DNA from 2 places in the Luteibacter rhizovicinus DSM 16549 genome. Region 1 is predicted to be linked to the other one. Evidence: riboswitches for the same ligand, from Rfam matches in the RefSeq annotation. Region 1 holds a riboswitch; the other holds the start of a gene.

The links. Region 1 has a riboswitch for thiamine pyrophosphate ahead of thiC (phosphomethylpyrimidine synthase ThiC). Riboswitches for the same ligand answer to the same signal wherever they lie in the genome.
Region 2: it holds a riboswitch for thiamine pyrophosphate, as region 1 does, so the genes downstream of both, BJI69_RS04715 (TonB-dependent siderophore receptor) here and thiC (phosphomethylpyrimidine synthase ThiC) in region 1, are expected to answer to the same signal.

Annotation. Positions count from the first base shown of each region.
Region 1 covers NZ_CP017480.1:2,229,055-2,236,163, forward strand. Annotated here, with positions in the region: gene BJI69_RS10010 (protein-L-isoaspartate O-methyltransferase family protein) at 1-414, opposite strand, end outside; gene BJI69_RS10015 (TetR/AcrR family transcriptional regulator) at 778-1,440, shown strand; TPP riboswitch at 1,477-1,575, shown strand; gene thiC (phosphomethylpyrimidine synthase ThiC) at 1,650-3,509, shown strand; gene BJI69_RS10025 (DUF2333 family protein) at 3,719-4,744, shown strand; gene ppa (inorganic diphosphatase) at 4,844-5,377, opposite strand; gene BJI69_RS10035 (prolyl oligopeptidase family serine peptidase) at 5,504-7,109, opposite strand, start outside.
Region 2 covers NZ_CP017480.1:1,013,609-1,020,717, reverse strand. Annotated here, with positions in the region: gene bufB (MNIO family bufferin maturase) at 1-387, shown strand, start outside; gene BJI69_RS04730 (HvfC/BufC N-terminal domain-containing protein) at 384-1,127, shown strand; gene BJI69_RS04725 (hypothetical protein) at 1,360-2,034, shown strand; gene BJI69_RS04720 (phosphotransferase enzyme family protein) at 2,710-3,861, shown strand; TPP riboswitch at 3,865-3,960, shown strand; gene BJI69_RS04715 (TonB-dependent siderophore receptor) at 4,015-6,192, shown strand; gene pnuC (nicotinamide riboside transporter PnuC) at 6,182-6,775, shown strand; gene BJI69_RS04705 (CDP-alcohol phosphatidyltransferase family protein) at 6,747-7,109, opposite strand, start outside.

The DNA of each region.
Region 1 (7,109 bases):
GTTGACGGCCTCGGCGGTTTCCAGCGTGACATTGGTCACCGACGTGGCGGCAAGGCGCTGGCGAGCGGCCTCGACGAAGTCGGCATGCATGTCGATGCTGGTCACATGGGCCGAGAGACGGGCCAGGCAGGCGGTCAGGAAGCCCGAACCGGTGCCGACTTCCAGCACGGTATCGGTCTTCTTCAGCTCCAGTGCCTGCAGGACGCGGCCTTCCACCACCGGCTTCATCATGACCTCACCGTGGCCCAGGGGCAGGGTGAGATCGGCGAAAGCCACGTTGCGGTGGGCCGCCGCGACGAAGTCCTCGCGGCGAATCCCCTTCAGGGTCTCGAGGACGTCAAAGTCCAGGACTTCCCACGGGCGAACCTGGTTTTCGACCATGTTCTGCCGGGCCTGCTCGAAATTCATCGCCATGGTGTTGGATTCCGTACGAAAAGCTACAAAAAGGTTGGAAAGGATAAGCGTTCGGAGCCTGCTTTCCCAATGTGTTAAGGCTGAGGCGCCCGCACCATGCCTACTAAGTGCCGGAAGTCACCGGACGGGGCTGACGGAAGTCATGCCCCGGCCCTACAGTGACTCGCCGGCGCCTGAACAGCTAGTGGCGCAAGTCCCTGATGCCCATGGGATCGGCCTGCGCCGTCCCCACCTTATTCTAAGGTAGACGAGCGGTCAGACCCTTACCTTTTCCGGCTTCATGAATGACAACCATGACGTGCTGGAAATAACTGAACCGCTGCGTATAATAAAGTCATAATTTTTGTTTGTGAAGGTGTAGCCATGAACGCCAGCCCGAAAATGAAAACGCAGGGTCCCGGGCGTCCGAAGGATATGGAGAAGCGCGCGGCCATCCTCGATGCCGCCAAGGCACTCTTTACCCAGGGCGGCTTCGCGGGAACCAGTATGGATGCCGTCGCGGCCTCCGCAGGCGTCTCCAAGCTCACCGTCTACAGCCATTTCGGCGACAAGGACAACCTCTTCCGCGAGGTGATCCGCGCCCATGTGCAGGAACGCCTGCCCGATGACCTCTTCGATTTCAGCCCGGGCGCGGACATCCGCGTCACCCTGAGCAACATCGCCAGCCGCCATGCGGCGATGGAAACCAACGTCGAGTCGGTCGGTACCTTCCGCGCCATCCTCTCGGACTGCCAGGCCGGCGGTAACCCGCGCTTCGGCCGGCTGGTCTGGGAAGAAGGCCCGGTGCGCATGCACAAGCTGATGCAGCGCCTGCTCGACGGCGCCACGGCCCGTGGTCAGCTGGAAATCGCCGACACCTCGCGTGCCACCACGCAGTTCCTTGCCCTGCTCAAGGGCGATCTGCTCCTTCGCCGCCTGTTCGGCTGCGAGGACTGCGCCGTGCAGTTCGGTGAAGAGGTCAAGGCCAACGCCCTGGCCGCCGTCGAGATGTTCATCCGCGCCTACGAGCCGCGCCCGAACTGCTGAGCGCTCGCGTCGGATACCCGCTTCGTGGTTGAATCCCCCTCGAAGCGGGGGTGCCCAAGCAATTGCGTGGGCTGAGAGAGTCCCTTCGAACCTGATCCGGTCCGTACCGGCGTAGGAAGCTTCGTCCACGGGTAACGTGCGTCCGCGCACGCGTGCTTCCGTGGCGGCGCCGTCCGCTTCTCCCCTTATCCGCAAGGAACGAGAAGCCAATGAACGCCATGCCCTCCGATCTTGCCCGCGCCGCGCGCGAGCTGTCCGAAGCCGTCACCCAGCCGATCGCCGGCTCGACCAAGATCCATGTGACCGGCAGCCGCCCCGACCTGCGCGTGCCGATGCGAGAGATCGCCCAGGCGCCCACGCCGACCCTGTTCGGTGGCGAGACCAATCCGTCGATCGTCGTCTACGACACCTCGGGGCCGTATACCGATCCCGACCATGCGGTCGATCTCGCCCGCGGCCTGCCTGCCGTGCGTTCCGGCTGGATAACCGAACGTGGCGACGTCGAACGTCTCGACGGCCTGTCATCCAGCTTTGGCCGCGCACGCGCCGATGATGCACGGCTCGACCCGATCCGCTTCGCGGCCCCGCGCATGCCCTTGCGTGCGAAAGCCGGATTCAATGTCACGCAGATGCACTACGCCCGCCGCGGCATCGTGACGCCGGAGATGGAATACATCGCCATCCGCGAGAACCAGCGACTCGACGCCCTCGTCGACAGCGCACTGCGTGCGCAGCATCCGGGCGAGTCGTTCGGTGCCTCGATACCGGGTCGTATCACGGCCGAATTCGTGCGCGACGAGGTGGCGCGAGGGCGCGCGATCATCCCCGCCAACATCAACCATCCCGAAGTCGAGCCGATGATCATCGGCCGCAACTTCCTGACCAAGGTCAACGCGAACATCGGCAACAGCGCGGTCAGCTCGGGCATCGCCGAGGAAGTAGAGAAACTGGTCTGGGCGATCCGCTGGGGCGGCGATACGGTGATGGACCTGTCCACCGGCAAGCACATCCACGAGACGCGCGAATGGATCATCCGCAACGCGCCGGTGCCGATCGGTACCGTACCGATCTACCAGGCGCTGGAGAAAGTCGGCGGCGTCGCCGAAGACCTCACCTGGGAGATCTTCCGCGACACGCTGATCGAGCAGGCGGAGCAGGGCGTCGACTATTTCACCATCCACGCCGGTGTCCTGCTGCGCTTCGTGCCGCTCACCGCGAAGCGTGTCACCGGCATCGTTTCGCGCGGTGGTTCGATCATGGCCAAGTGGTGCCTGGCCCATCACCGCGAGAACTTCCTGTACACGCACTTCGAAGACATCTGCGAGATCATGAAGGCCTACGACGTGTCCTTCAGTCTCGGCGACGGCCTGCGTCCGGGCTGTATCGCCGATGCCAACGATGCCGCGCAATTCGGTGAACTCGACACCCTCGGCGAACTGACCAAGCTCGCCTGGAAGCACGACGTGCAGACCATGATCGAAGGCCCCGGCCACGTGCCGATGCACCTGATCAAGGAAAATATGGACCGCCAGCTGGCGATGTGCGACGAGGCGCCGTTCTACACGCTCGGGCCGTTGACCACGGACATCGCGCCCGGCTACGACCACATCACCAGCGCCATCGGCGCGGCGATGATCGGCTGGTTCGGCACGGCCATGCTCTGCTATGTGACGCCGAAGGAACACCTCGGCTTGCCCAACCGCCAGGATGTGCGCGACGGCATCATCGCGTACAAGATCGCCGCTCATGCGGCGGACCTGGCCAAGGGCCATCCTGGCGCGCAGGTGCGCGACAACGCGCTATCCAAGGCGCGTTTCGAGTTCCGCTGGGACGACCAGTTCAACCTCGGCCTGGATCCGGACAAGGCACGTGAATACCACGACGAGACCATGCCGAAAGACGCCCACAAGTCGGCGCACTTCTGCTCGATGTGCGGCCCGAAGTTCTGTTCGATGAAGATCACCCAGGATGTGCGCGACTACGCGGCGGGGATGGAGGCGTCTGCCGGGATGGAGGAGAAGGCCCTCGAATTCCGCGCCCAGGGCAGTGAGGTCTACACGAAGGCGTGAAGCTGCTCTTTGTAGGAGCCGATTCATCGGCGAATGGGTGCTCGCGGCAGCCTGCCCGCTGCCGCGGGATCGCCGATGAATCGGCTCCTACACAGAGCTGTCGCGCCCTTTCACCTTGTGTAACCAGCCATACCGAGAATATTCGTAAAGGTAGACCCGGCAGAGGCGGGGTAAGCTAACCGCCCATGTTCCACCACCAAAGGACAGGCATGAACGCGACAGCCGCCCCCTCACCGTCGCCCTCCCGTCGCCGGCGCAACCCGATCAGCCTCACCGTGGCTATCGTCATCGCGCTGCTCATCGTCTGGGTGCTCTTCACCATGTGGTGGTGGGACAAGGAGCCCGAACAGTTCGATCCGGTCGCGGTGACCACCGCGCACATGAAGGAGATCGGCCGGCCGATGGCCACCGGTGCGGTGACCACGTACACGCTGATCGAGTCGGTCCAGACCCTGCTGGACAAGCATGGTGGCTACCTGAGCAACGACAAGCTGCCGCCTGGCGTGTTCATGGACAACATCCCCAATTGGGAATTCGGCTCGCTGGTGGCCTCGCGCGATCTCGCGCAGGCACTGCGCAACAGCTTCAGCCGTTCGCAGACACAGTCGACCGAAGACAAGGATCTGGGCGAGGCCGATCCGCTGCTCAACAGCCCGAACGATCGCTGGCTGCTGCCGAGTTCGGAATCGCAGTACGGCAAGGCGACGGACGACCTGGAGAAGTACCTCGTGCGCCTGAGCGACAGCGAGGACGCGAACGCGCATTTCTATGCGCGTGCCGACAACCTTGCCGATTACCTGCAGACCGTATCCGCCCGTCTGGGCTCGCTGTCGCAGCGTCTGTCCGCAAGCGTTGGCCAGCTCAAGGTGGATGCGGCGCCCAACGCCGACGTCGCCGGCAAGGCGGGCCAGTCCAAGGCGGTGTACGTGAAGACGCCCTGGAACAAGATCGACGACAACTTCTACGAAGCGCGCGGATACACCTGGGCTTTGCTCGAGCAGCTGAAGGCGATCCGCCACGATTTCGCCCCGATCCTGCGCAGCAAGAACGCCGACGCGAGCCTGCAGCAGGTGATCCGGGAACTGGAAGAGTCGCAGAAATCGCTGGGTAGCCCGGTCGTCCTCAACGGATCGCCGTTCGGCTTCTTCGCCAATCACTCACTGGTGATGGCGAACTACATCTCGCGTGCGAACGCCGCGATCATCGACCTGCGCACCCTGCTGGGCCGCGGCTGACCAAGGAAATGTAGGAGCCGATTCATCGGCGAAAAGCCAACGGAGCGGAGAAGCTGCGAGGCTAATCGCCGATAAATCGGCTCCTACAAAGAGCGGCTCTTAGTGGTCAGCCTTGTAACGACCCATGCCGGCAACGATCTCGGCCTTGGCCTCGTCCGCGCCCACCCAGCCGTCGATCTTGACCCACTTGCCCTTCTCGAGATCCTTGTAGTGCTCGAAGAAGTGGCCGATGCGCTCCAGCCAGTGACCCGAGACCTGGCCAATATCCTTGATGTGCGCGTAACCAGCGAACACCTTGTCCACCGGAACCACGACGAGCTTCTCGTCGGCGCCGGCTTCGTCGGTCATCTTCAGCATGCCGACCGGATGGCAACGGATCACCGACCCCGGGACCAGCGACAGCGGCAGGATCACCAGCGCGTCGAGCGGATCGCCGTCGCCGCCCAGGGTGCCCGGCACGTAGCCGTAGTTGCACGGGTAGCGCATCGGCGTCGACAGGATGCGATCGACGAAGATCGCGCCGCTTTCCTTGTCCACTTCGTACTTGACGGGCTCGGCATCCTTGGGGATTTCGATGATGACGTTGATTTCGTCCGGCACATTCTTGCCGGCGGGAACGAGGTGCAGGCCCATGGGATTCCTTGGTGATTCGAGGGGTCAAAGCGGCCGAATAGGATACCGCCCGGCCCCAGCCACGGCAAAGCGCCTTGTTTCAGCGGGCTTTTTTGTGGGAGCCGCTGAAGCGGCTCCCACATGACCTTATTTAAGGTGTTCCCAGAGGTAGGTATAGGCCAGGGCGCTCATGAACGCCGACTGCTTGTTGTCCGCCGCCGCACCGTGACCGCCTTCGAGGTTCTCGTAGAGGCTGGCGTCGAAGCCCATGGCCTGCATGCGCGCGGCCATCTTGCGGGCGTGCACCGGGCCGACGCGGTCGTCGCGCGTGGAGGTCGTGAACAGCACCGGCGGATATGTCGTGCCCTTGTGCAGGTTCTGGTACGGCGAGAAGGTCTGGATGTACTTCCATTCCTCCGGCTTGTCCGGGTCACCGTATTCGGCCATCCACGAGGCACCGGCAGACATGTGGGTGTAGCGCTTCATGTCGAGCAGGGCCACCTGGCTGACGACCGCACCGTAGAGCTGCGGGTACTGGGTCAGCATGTTGCCGGCGAGCAGACCGCCATTGCTGCCGCCCATCATGCCCATGTGCTTCGGGCTGGTGATCTTGCGGTCGATCAGGTCCTGCGAAACGGCGGCGAAGTCCTCGTAGGCACGCGGACGGTTCGCCTTGAGCGCCGCCTGGTGCCAGCGCGGACCGTATTCGCCACCGCCGCGGATATTGGCGATGACGTAGACGCCACCTTTTTCCAGCCAGGCACGGCCCGCACCCGCCGCATAAGCCGGTTCCAGCGAGATCTCGAAACCACCGTAGCCGTAGACCAGGGTCGGATTGTCGCCGTCGGTCTTCATCGCCTTCGGGGCGATCTCGAAATAGGGCACCTTGGTGCCGTCCTTCGAAGTGGCGAAGTGCTGGCTCACCGCGAACTTCGAAGCATCGAAGAACGCCGGCGCGTGCTTGATCGCCTCGCGCTCACCCTGGCCAAGCGTGCCGTAATACAGCGTGGTGGGCTGCAGGAAGCCCGACACGGTGAGGAAGTACTCGTCGGTGTCGTCGGGATCGATGCCGCCGGCCTGCATGTTACTCAGTGCAGGCGCACCGCTGAGTGTGTCTTCCTTCCAGGCACCGGTAGCGGCCGGCGTCAGCACCTTGATCTGGCTGACCACGTCGTGCGACACGGTCAGGATGAGGTGGTGGCGCGTCCACGAATGGCCGGCCAGCGAGGTGTGCTCATCCGGCGTGAACAGCACGGTGAATTCGCGCTTGCCCGCCATGAAGTCGTCGAACTTCGTCGCCACCAGCGAGCCCGACGGGAAGGTCTTTCCACCGACCGTCCATGCCGTGCGCGGCTCGACCAGCAGCCACTCGCGTTCGACGTCGGTTTCCGCATCGTTGGGCACATCGATCTTGGTCAGCTTGCCGTCCTTGCCACGCAGGAAGGTTTCCGAGTTGTAGAACTCCAGTGCACGCTGGACGAAATCGCGCTCGAAACCCGGCGTGCGATCGCGATAGGCCGAGATGGACATGTCGTTGTCCTTACCCTCGTAGACCGTCTTGGCGGAAGCGAGCGGCGTACCGCGCTTCCATTCCTTGACGATGCGCGGATAGCTCGACGTGGTCATCGAACCCGGACCGAAGTCGGTGGCCACATAGATGTGGTCGTCGTCGATCCAGGCCACCTGGCTCTTGGCTTCCGGCAGCGCGAAGCCGTCCTTGATGAAGGCCTTGGTCGACAGGTCGAACTCACGC
Region 2 (7,109 bases), 1.2 Mb from region 1:
GCGGATGCGATGATGACCGAGGCGTCGTTCCTTGCGGCGCTGTGCGAACGCACGGGCTGCTATCTGTTGCTCGACGTCAACAACATCTACGTCAGCGCCACGAATCATGGCCTGAACCCCGATGACTGGCTGGAAGGCCTTCCGCTGGATCGCGTTCGCCAGGTGCATCTGGCCGGGCACAGCCAGGGTCGCGACATGTTGATCGACACCCACGATGCACCCGTGCCCGCCCCGGTCTGGAAACTGTACGCGCGATTCGCGTCGCGACTCGGTCCGGTCGCCACCATGATCGAGCGCGACGACCACTTTCCACCGCTCGGCGATCTCCTCGACGAGCTGCAGCAGGCTCGCGACATCGCCACCGCTGTTGCATCCCGCGCCGCATGAACCTCGACGCGTTGCAACGTCGCTTTGCGAGCGCCGTGACCGGCGGCGGTCATCCGGATGACTTCGAGGCGCGGGGCATGCGCGTCTACGCCAACAACTATCGTGGGCAGCTGGTGACGGCGCTGCGCGATACCTATGCGAAAACGCGTCTGTGGCTGGGCGACGACGACTTCGACGCCGCCGCCGGCCGCTACGTCGACAGCCACGCGCCGTCGTCGTGGACACTCGACGCTTACGGTCGGCTCTTCCCCGACATGCTCGAGGCAGACTATCCGGACGATCCCGATGTGAGCGAGCTCGCGTGGCTGGATAGTGCGCTGCGCGACGCGTTCAGTGGCCCCGATGCCGAGGCGATCGATCCCGCCATGCTCACCGCCGACGACTGGGATGCCGTCGAGTTCGTGTTTGTCCCGACCCTGCGGTTTCGTTCGATGCGCAGCCATGCGGTGGCGATCTGGAAAGCGCTGGCCGACGAGACCATGCCACCGGCCCCCATGCGGCCCGACGACCAAGGCGAAAACGGCGTGCGCGTCTGGCGTCGAGGCCTTTCCCCCCAATTCGCCAGCATGGACGCCCATGAATGCGCCTGTCTGGATCTGGCCCTGGCCGGCGCGACGTTCGGCGAGATCTGCGCCTTGCTCGTTCGACGGCACGGACCGACGTCCGTCGCCGCCGAAGCGGGAGCCTTGCTGCGCACCTGGGTGGCGGATGGATTGATCCTGCGCCTGCGCCAGGGATAAGCCGGCCGGGGCGACCAAAAAGGTTGACCCGTCCCGCGGACGCACCGACAATCCGCACACTTCAAGCTCTGCGAGACCACGATGGACGACGACCCCAGGCACCCGTTTCGACGCCGCTAGTGGGCTCTCCGTTCGTGTTTCGCGGCCGGTAGCCAGTCTGGCCACCGGCCGGTCACTCCGTGACCCGCCTCCCTCTACCCTGGCCGCAGCGTTCGGCAGGGAGGTATGCACCATGCGCAACATGCTCCTTTTCCTTGTCGGGACGATCCTCGTCCTGGTCACCTCGCCGTTGCTGGCTTCCGGCGGCAGCTATCTCGTCGATGATGCCTCCACCGCGACACCCGGTCGTTGCCAGCTGGAAAGCTGGCTGCAGGTATTTCGTGGCGGCACGCACACCGCATGGACGGTGCCCGCCTGCGGTGTCGGTCCGGTGGAATTCGGTCTCGGTCTCGGCGGTCAGTCCCATCCGGGATACAACCTGCAGAATCCCTCGATCAAGTGGCAGATCCGCAATGGCGACGACGCCGGCATCGGCCTCGCCGTCGCCACCGACACAACGCTGCAGAATGGCCACCGCATCGGCTCCAACGTATACGCCGCGAGCAATTTCGGTATCGACGACGAGCGCCGCCTGATGGCGAACGTCAATCTCGGCATGACGCGGGCGGAGCAGGGTGCCTGGCATCGCCTGGCAGGTATCGGCTTCGAGTTCGCCGTCACGAAGGAAGTCGCGTTGCTTGCGGAGCGACTGTGGGCGTCACGCCTGTCGCAGACCACGCAGGCTGGCGTGCGTTACTACTTCGGCAAGGATGACGGCAACAGCGTCGACTTCGTCGTCGGGCGTGAGCGTGAACATGCGTTGCCGGTGTCGCATTGGGCCACGCTCGGCCTGAACCTCGCTTTTTAACCGTTCTCCGCGCGTTTTCGGGACGGGGGCGGCTCGGCTTCGCCGTCGCTGTCGCTGCGTACGCTTGGGCGTCTCGCGCAGGAGACCTTGGTGCCCACCCTCGCTGCTCAGACAGGTCCTCCGCGTTCCGTAAAGGAAAGGCCGCTAACGCGGCCCGTGTACTTATCTGGCCTACGGCCGCTCCACTTGTGCGGAACTCGCCTCGAGGGTGGACACCAAGGTCTCTCACGACGATACGGTCAGCTGGACGGCGAGCCGTTGGGGTGAGGGTGGCCGCCAACGCGGGCCGTCACAGCAGTCGTGCTGGTGCGTACATCTCGCTCAGTGAGCGGCTTCGTCGCCGTGGCGCTGTCTCGGGCGGAGGATCGCGACCGGCGCCCGGGTCGACCGTTTGGCGATGGCGATGAGCTCGCAGCCAAAGCGGCGTTGCTTCGTCGGCTCGACCCACACGAACCTCAGCGTTGGGAAGAGTCTTCGGTGTCCACCCTCGAGGCGAGTTCCGCACAAGTGGAGCGGCCGCAGGCCAAATAGAACCATGGGCCGCGTTAGCGGCCTTTCCGATACGGAACGCGGAGGACCTGTCTGAGCAGCGAGGGTGGACACCGAAGGCTCTCTGCCTCAAGCCCACCAGCGAGGGTGGGAACCGTTTCAAAAGGCAGCGGTTAGAATGCGCCGATGAACGACGATGCTCACCTCACCCACGGTCTCGCCGGCGACGAGCTGCCGCCGGACTGGCCGCCGTTGACGCTGACCGAGGTCGAGGGGTTGCTTGCGCGCTTTCCTCGCCTGGGCGGCGTGGTGGCGGTGCGCTGGCGCAGTCCGCGGCCGTTATCGGCGGCGGCTCTCGTGGCGACATCCATCGGCGAGGTCTTCATCAAACGCCACCACCGGAGCGTGCGCTCCGCAGTGATGCTGGCGGAGGAGCATCGGTTTGCCAGCCACCTGCGGGAGCGCGGCATCGCCGTGCCGGAGGTGCTGGACGATGTCGACGGTGAGTCGGCGATCGCGATCGATGCGTGGGTCTACGAAGTGCATCGGCCGGCCGTCGGCACCGATGTCTACCGCAACGCGTTTTCGTGGTCGCCGATCGGTGGCGTCGCCCACGCGCGAGCCGCGGGTGCGATGCTTGCGCGCCTACATCGGGCGGCCCGTGATTACCGCGCACCGCAGCGTTCGACGCATATCCTGGTTGCACGCGCGGAGGTCCTTTCCTCGGCGGATCCGCTCGAGGCCATCGAAGCGTCGTTGCGGTCGCGACCTTCACTGGGCAGCTACCTGCGCGATCGCGACTGGCGCACCGAGATCGGCGAGGCCATGGCGCCGTGGCATGAACGTGCCGTCGGCGGGATCGCGCGGCAGCCGCGGTCCTGGACCCACGGCGATTGGCACGTATCGAACCTGTGCTGGAGCGATGCGGGCGACGAGGCGCGTATCACCGATGTCCTCGACTTTGGCCTGTCGGCCCTGACATTCGGGCTGTTCGATCTGGCCACCGCGATCGAACGCAACGCCATCGCGTGGCTGGATATCGCACAGGGCGATATCGGCCGTACCGACCTGGCCCTCGCGCTGCTCGAGGGCTACCACGAGGTCAGTCCCCTGACGGCCGACGACCTGAGCCTGCTCGCCGACCTCTTGCCGATCGTCCATCTCGACTTCGCCCTGTCGGAGATCGAATACTTCGAGGGCGTGACGCGGCGGCGCGATCACGCCGACGTCGCCTATCAGACCTTCCTGCGCGGGCACGCCGCCTGGTTCGCCGGGCCGCATGGGCAGGCCTTGCTGGACGCCATCCGCGACGCCGGCGCGCCAATCGTGGTTCAATAGCGGTTCTAGAAGCGGGGGTGCCTGGCGTTGCCAGGCTGAGAGAGTCCCTTGGAACCTGACCCGGTTAGTACCGGCGTAGGGAGCTTGCAGAACCACGGACGTCCCCGGACGACGTGGTTCGCCGTCGCTTCGTCCGTGAACCTGAAGACGACGATGACTTTTTCCCGCACTCCGCTTGCCCTGGCCCTGCTTTCGATGCTTGGCGTGGCGCATGCCGCCGACGATACGGCGCCCCAGAAGGCCCGCACCCTGTCGACCGTGGATGTGAACGCCACCACGACCACCGGGTACCAGGCGGCCGATTCCCAGCTCGATACGTTCGGCAGCTTCGGCAACGCGCCGCTGCACGACACGCCGGCGGCGATCACCGTCATTACCCGCGCGCAGATCGACGACCGCCAGCCGCGGACGCTCAGCGAGCTGGTGCGCGGCGATTCGGCGATCAACGACAACTACGCGCCGGCGGGCTACTACCAGGACGTCTCGATACGCGGTTTTCCGCTGGATCTGGCGACGGGCTTCCGTTTCAACGGCATGATCATGTCGGCCGAGCAGCTGCCCGGACTGGAAGGCAAGGAACGCGTCGAGGTGCTCAAGGGCCTCGGCGGCCTGGAAGCCGGCGTCGTCGAGCCCGGCGGCCTGATCAACTACGTAAGCAAGCGCCCGGCCGACGTGCACACGGTGACGATCGGGACGGACTCGCACGGTTCCAACTATGAGGCCGTCGACCTGGGTGCATGGTTTACCCCATCGTTCGGCCTGCGCGTCAATGCGGCGAACGAGAAGACGCACGCGGCGATCGAGCACACCGATGGACGGCGCAGCTTCGTATCGATCGGTGCCGACTGGAAGATCAACGAACAGGCCACCGTGCAGCTGGATACCGACTACCAGACCAGCGGCCAGCGATCGGCGTCGGGCTACCAGTTGCTCGGCGGCACGCAGATTCCCGAGCACCCCAGCCGCACGCGCCTGCTCGGCTACGAGCCCTGGCAGCGCCCGGTAGGCATCCATTCGAGCAACACGACGCTGCGCTTCAACTATCGCTTCAATGACAGCTGGAATGCGCAGGTGTCGGCAGGCCACAGCCATACCGTGATCGACGACAACGTCGCCTTCGCCTACGGTTGTTTCTATGCCGCGTCCTGCGCATCCGGTGCGACGCCGGGCTACTTCTTCGCGCCCAACGGCGACTACGACGTTTACGATTTCCGTAGCCCGGACGACACGCGACAGAACGACGAAGTGCGCGCCGTGCTTACCGGAAGCTTCGCGACGGGTGCGATCGATCACGAGGTGAACGTGGGCGCGAGCGCCTTCCGCCGCACCGTGGACCAGCGCGCCTATGTGTACGACTACGTCGGCACGGCGAACATCGACGATCGGACGCCGCCGTACTTCGACCCCTCGCCAAACGAGCCGGGCCCATCGGAACGACGCCTCACCAGTTGGCAGCGCACGCTGTTCGCGATCGACCGCATCCATCTCGGCGAAACCTGGCAGGTGCTCGCCGGCGCCCGCCTGGTCAAGCTTGACGAGCGTGCTTACGACGACACGGGCGCCCTCGAACGCGATACGCGGATGACGAAAACCCTTCCGCAGGCGGCCGTGCTTTGGCAGCCGACGGTGCCCCTGACCACGTACATCAGTTACGGTGAAGGTCTTTCGCTGGGACGCGAAGCGCCGTACTGGACGTCGAACGGCGGCACGACGCTGGCGCCGTTGCAGTCGCGTCAGGTCGAGGCTGGCGTGAAGTACGCGCTCAGCGACGCGCTGGACCTGCAGGCGGCGGTGTATCGCATTCGCCAGGCGTACCAGTTCGCCCGTCCTGACGATACCGCGGAAGGCTTCACCTTCGTCCAGCAGGGGCAGGAGGTTCACACCGGTATCGAGCTGAACCTCGCCGGGCGGGTGACCGACAACCTTCGCCTCACGGCCAGCGCCAACGTGATCCGCGCCCGCGCCGAGAACACCGGAACGCCTGATTACGAGGACCATCAGGTCGTCAACGTGCCGCGCTGGCGGACGGCGGTGTACGCCGATTACACCTTGCCGTTTGCGCCGAAATGGGCGTTGCTCGGTGGCTGGCGCTATGCCGGCACCAATGTGGCGACGCCGAACGGCGACACGCGCGTCCCGGCGTACCATGTCTTCGATGCCGGACTTCGTTTCATCACGGCGGTCGGCGGCCATGCGATGACATGGCGGCTCAACGTGGACAACGTGTTCAATCATTTCTACTGGCGCGATACCGGCACTTCGGGTGGTGACAGCTACCTGTTCCCCGGCATGCCGCGACTCGCCCGCCTGTCGATGACTTATGACTTTTGAGCTTTCGCTGTTCGAACTGTCCGCCGCGCTGGTCAGCGCGGCCGGCGTGTGGCTGACCGCGCGGCGCAGTCCGTGGTGCTGGCCGGTAGGCCTGGTTTCGGTAATCGCTTACGCGTGGATCTTTGTCGATGCCAAGCTGTATTCGGACACGATGCTGCAGGTGATCTTTGCCTTCCTGATCCTTTATGGCTGGCAGCGCTGGTCGCGCAATCTCGATGGCAGCGGTCATGTCCGCGTCGCCTTGCTGGACACGCGAAGCGCGACGCGGCACCTCGCGATCGGCACGGCTGCGGCGTTGGCCCTGGGCTACGCCATGCACCGTTACACCGACGCCTCGTTGCCGTGGCTCGATGCCGCACTCACGGCATTCAGTCTGGTCGCTCAATGGTGGCAAGCGCGGCGACACGCCGCCGCCTGGTGGCTATGGATCGCCGTCGACGTCATCTATGTGGGCGAGTACGTCTATAAATCGCTGCCGGTCACGGCAGTGTTGTATGCCGGTTTCGTGGTGCTTGCCGCGATCGGCTTGCGCGCCTGGCAACGAGAGCGGGTCGTTATAGCTTCGGAATACGGAGTCGGCTGACCATCAGGGCGCCTGAGGCGGCGAACATCAGCGACAGCGGGTGGAAGCCGAGCGAGGCGATGCGGACGCTGCCGAACCAGAGGTCCTCGTGCAACGCGCCCATCGACGCGGCAGCACAAAGCACGGCGACAAGGACGATCGACGTCGGAATGGGCGTCCCCTCGAAGTAGGTGACCTTGCCCTCGTCGTTGGAGTGGGACTCGGCGGTGACGTTGTAGCGTGCCAGGCGCGACACGCCACAACAGACGAACATGAGCAGGATCGCCCGGTCGAGTCCGCCCTGCATGCCGCAGCCGTAGCCGATGACCGCCGGCGCGACGCCGAAGGAGATCAC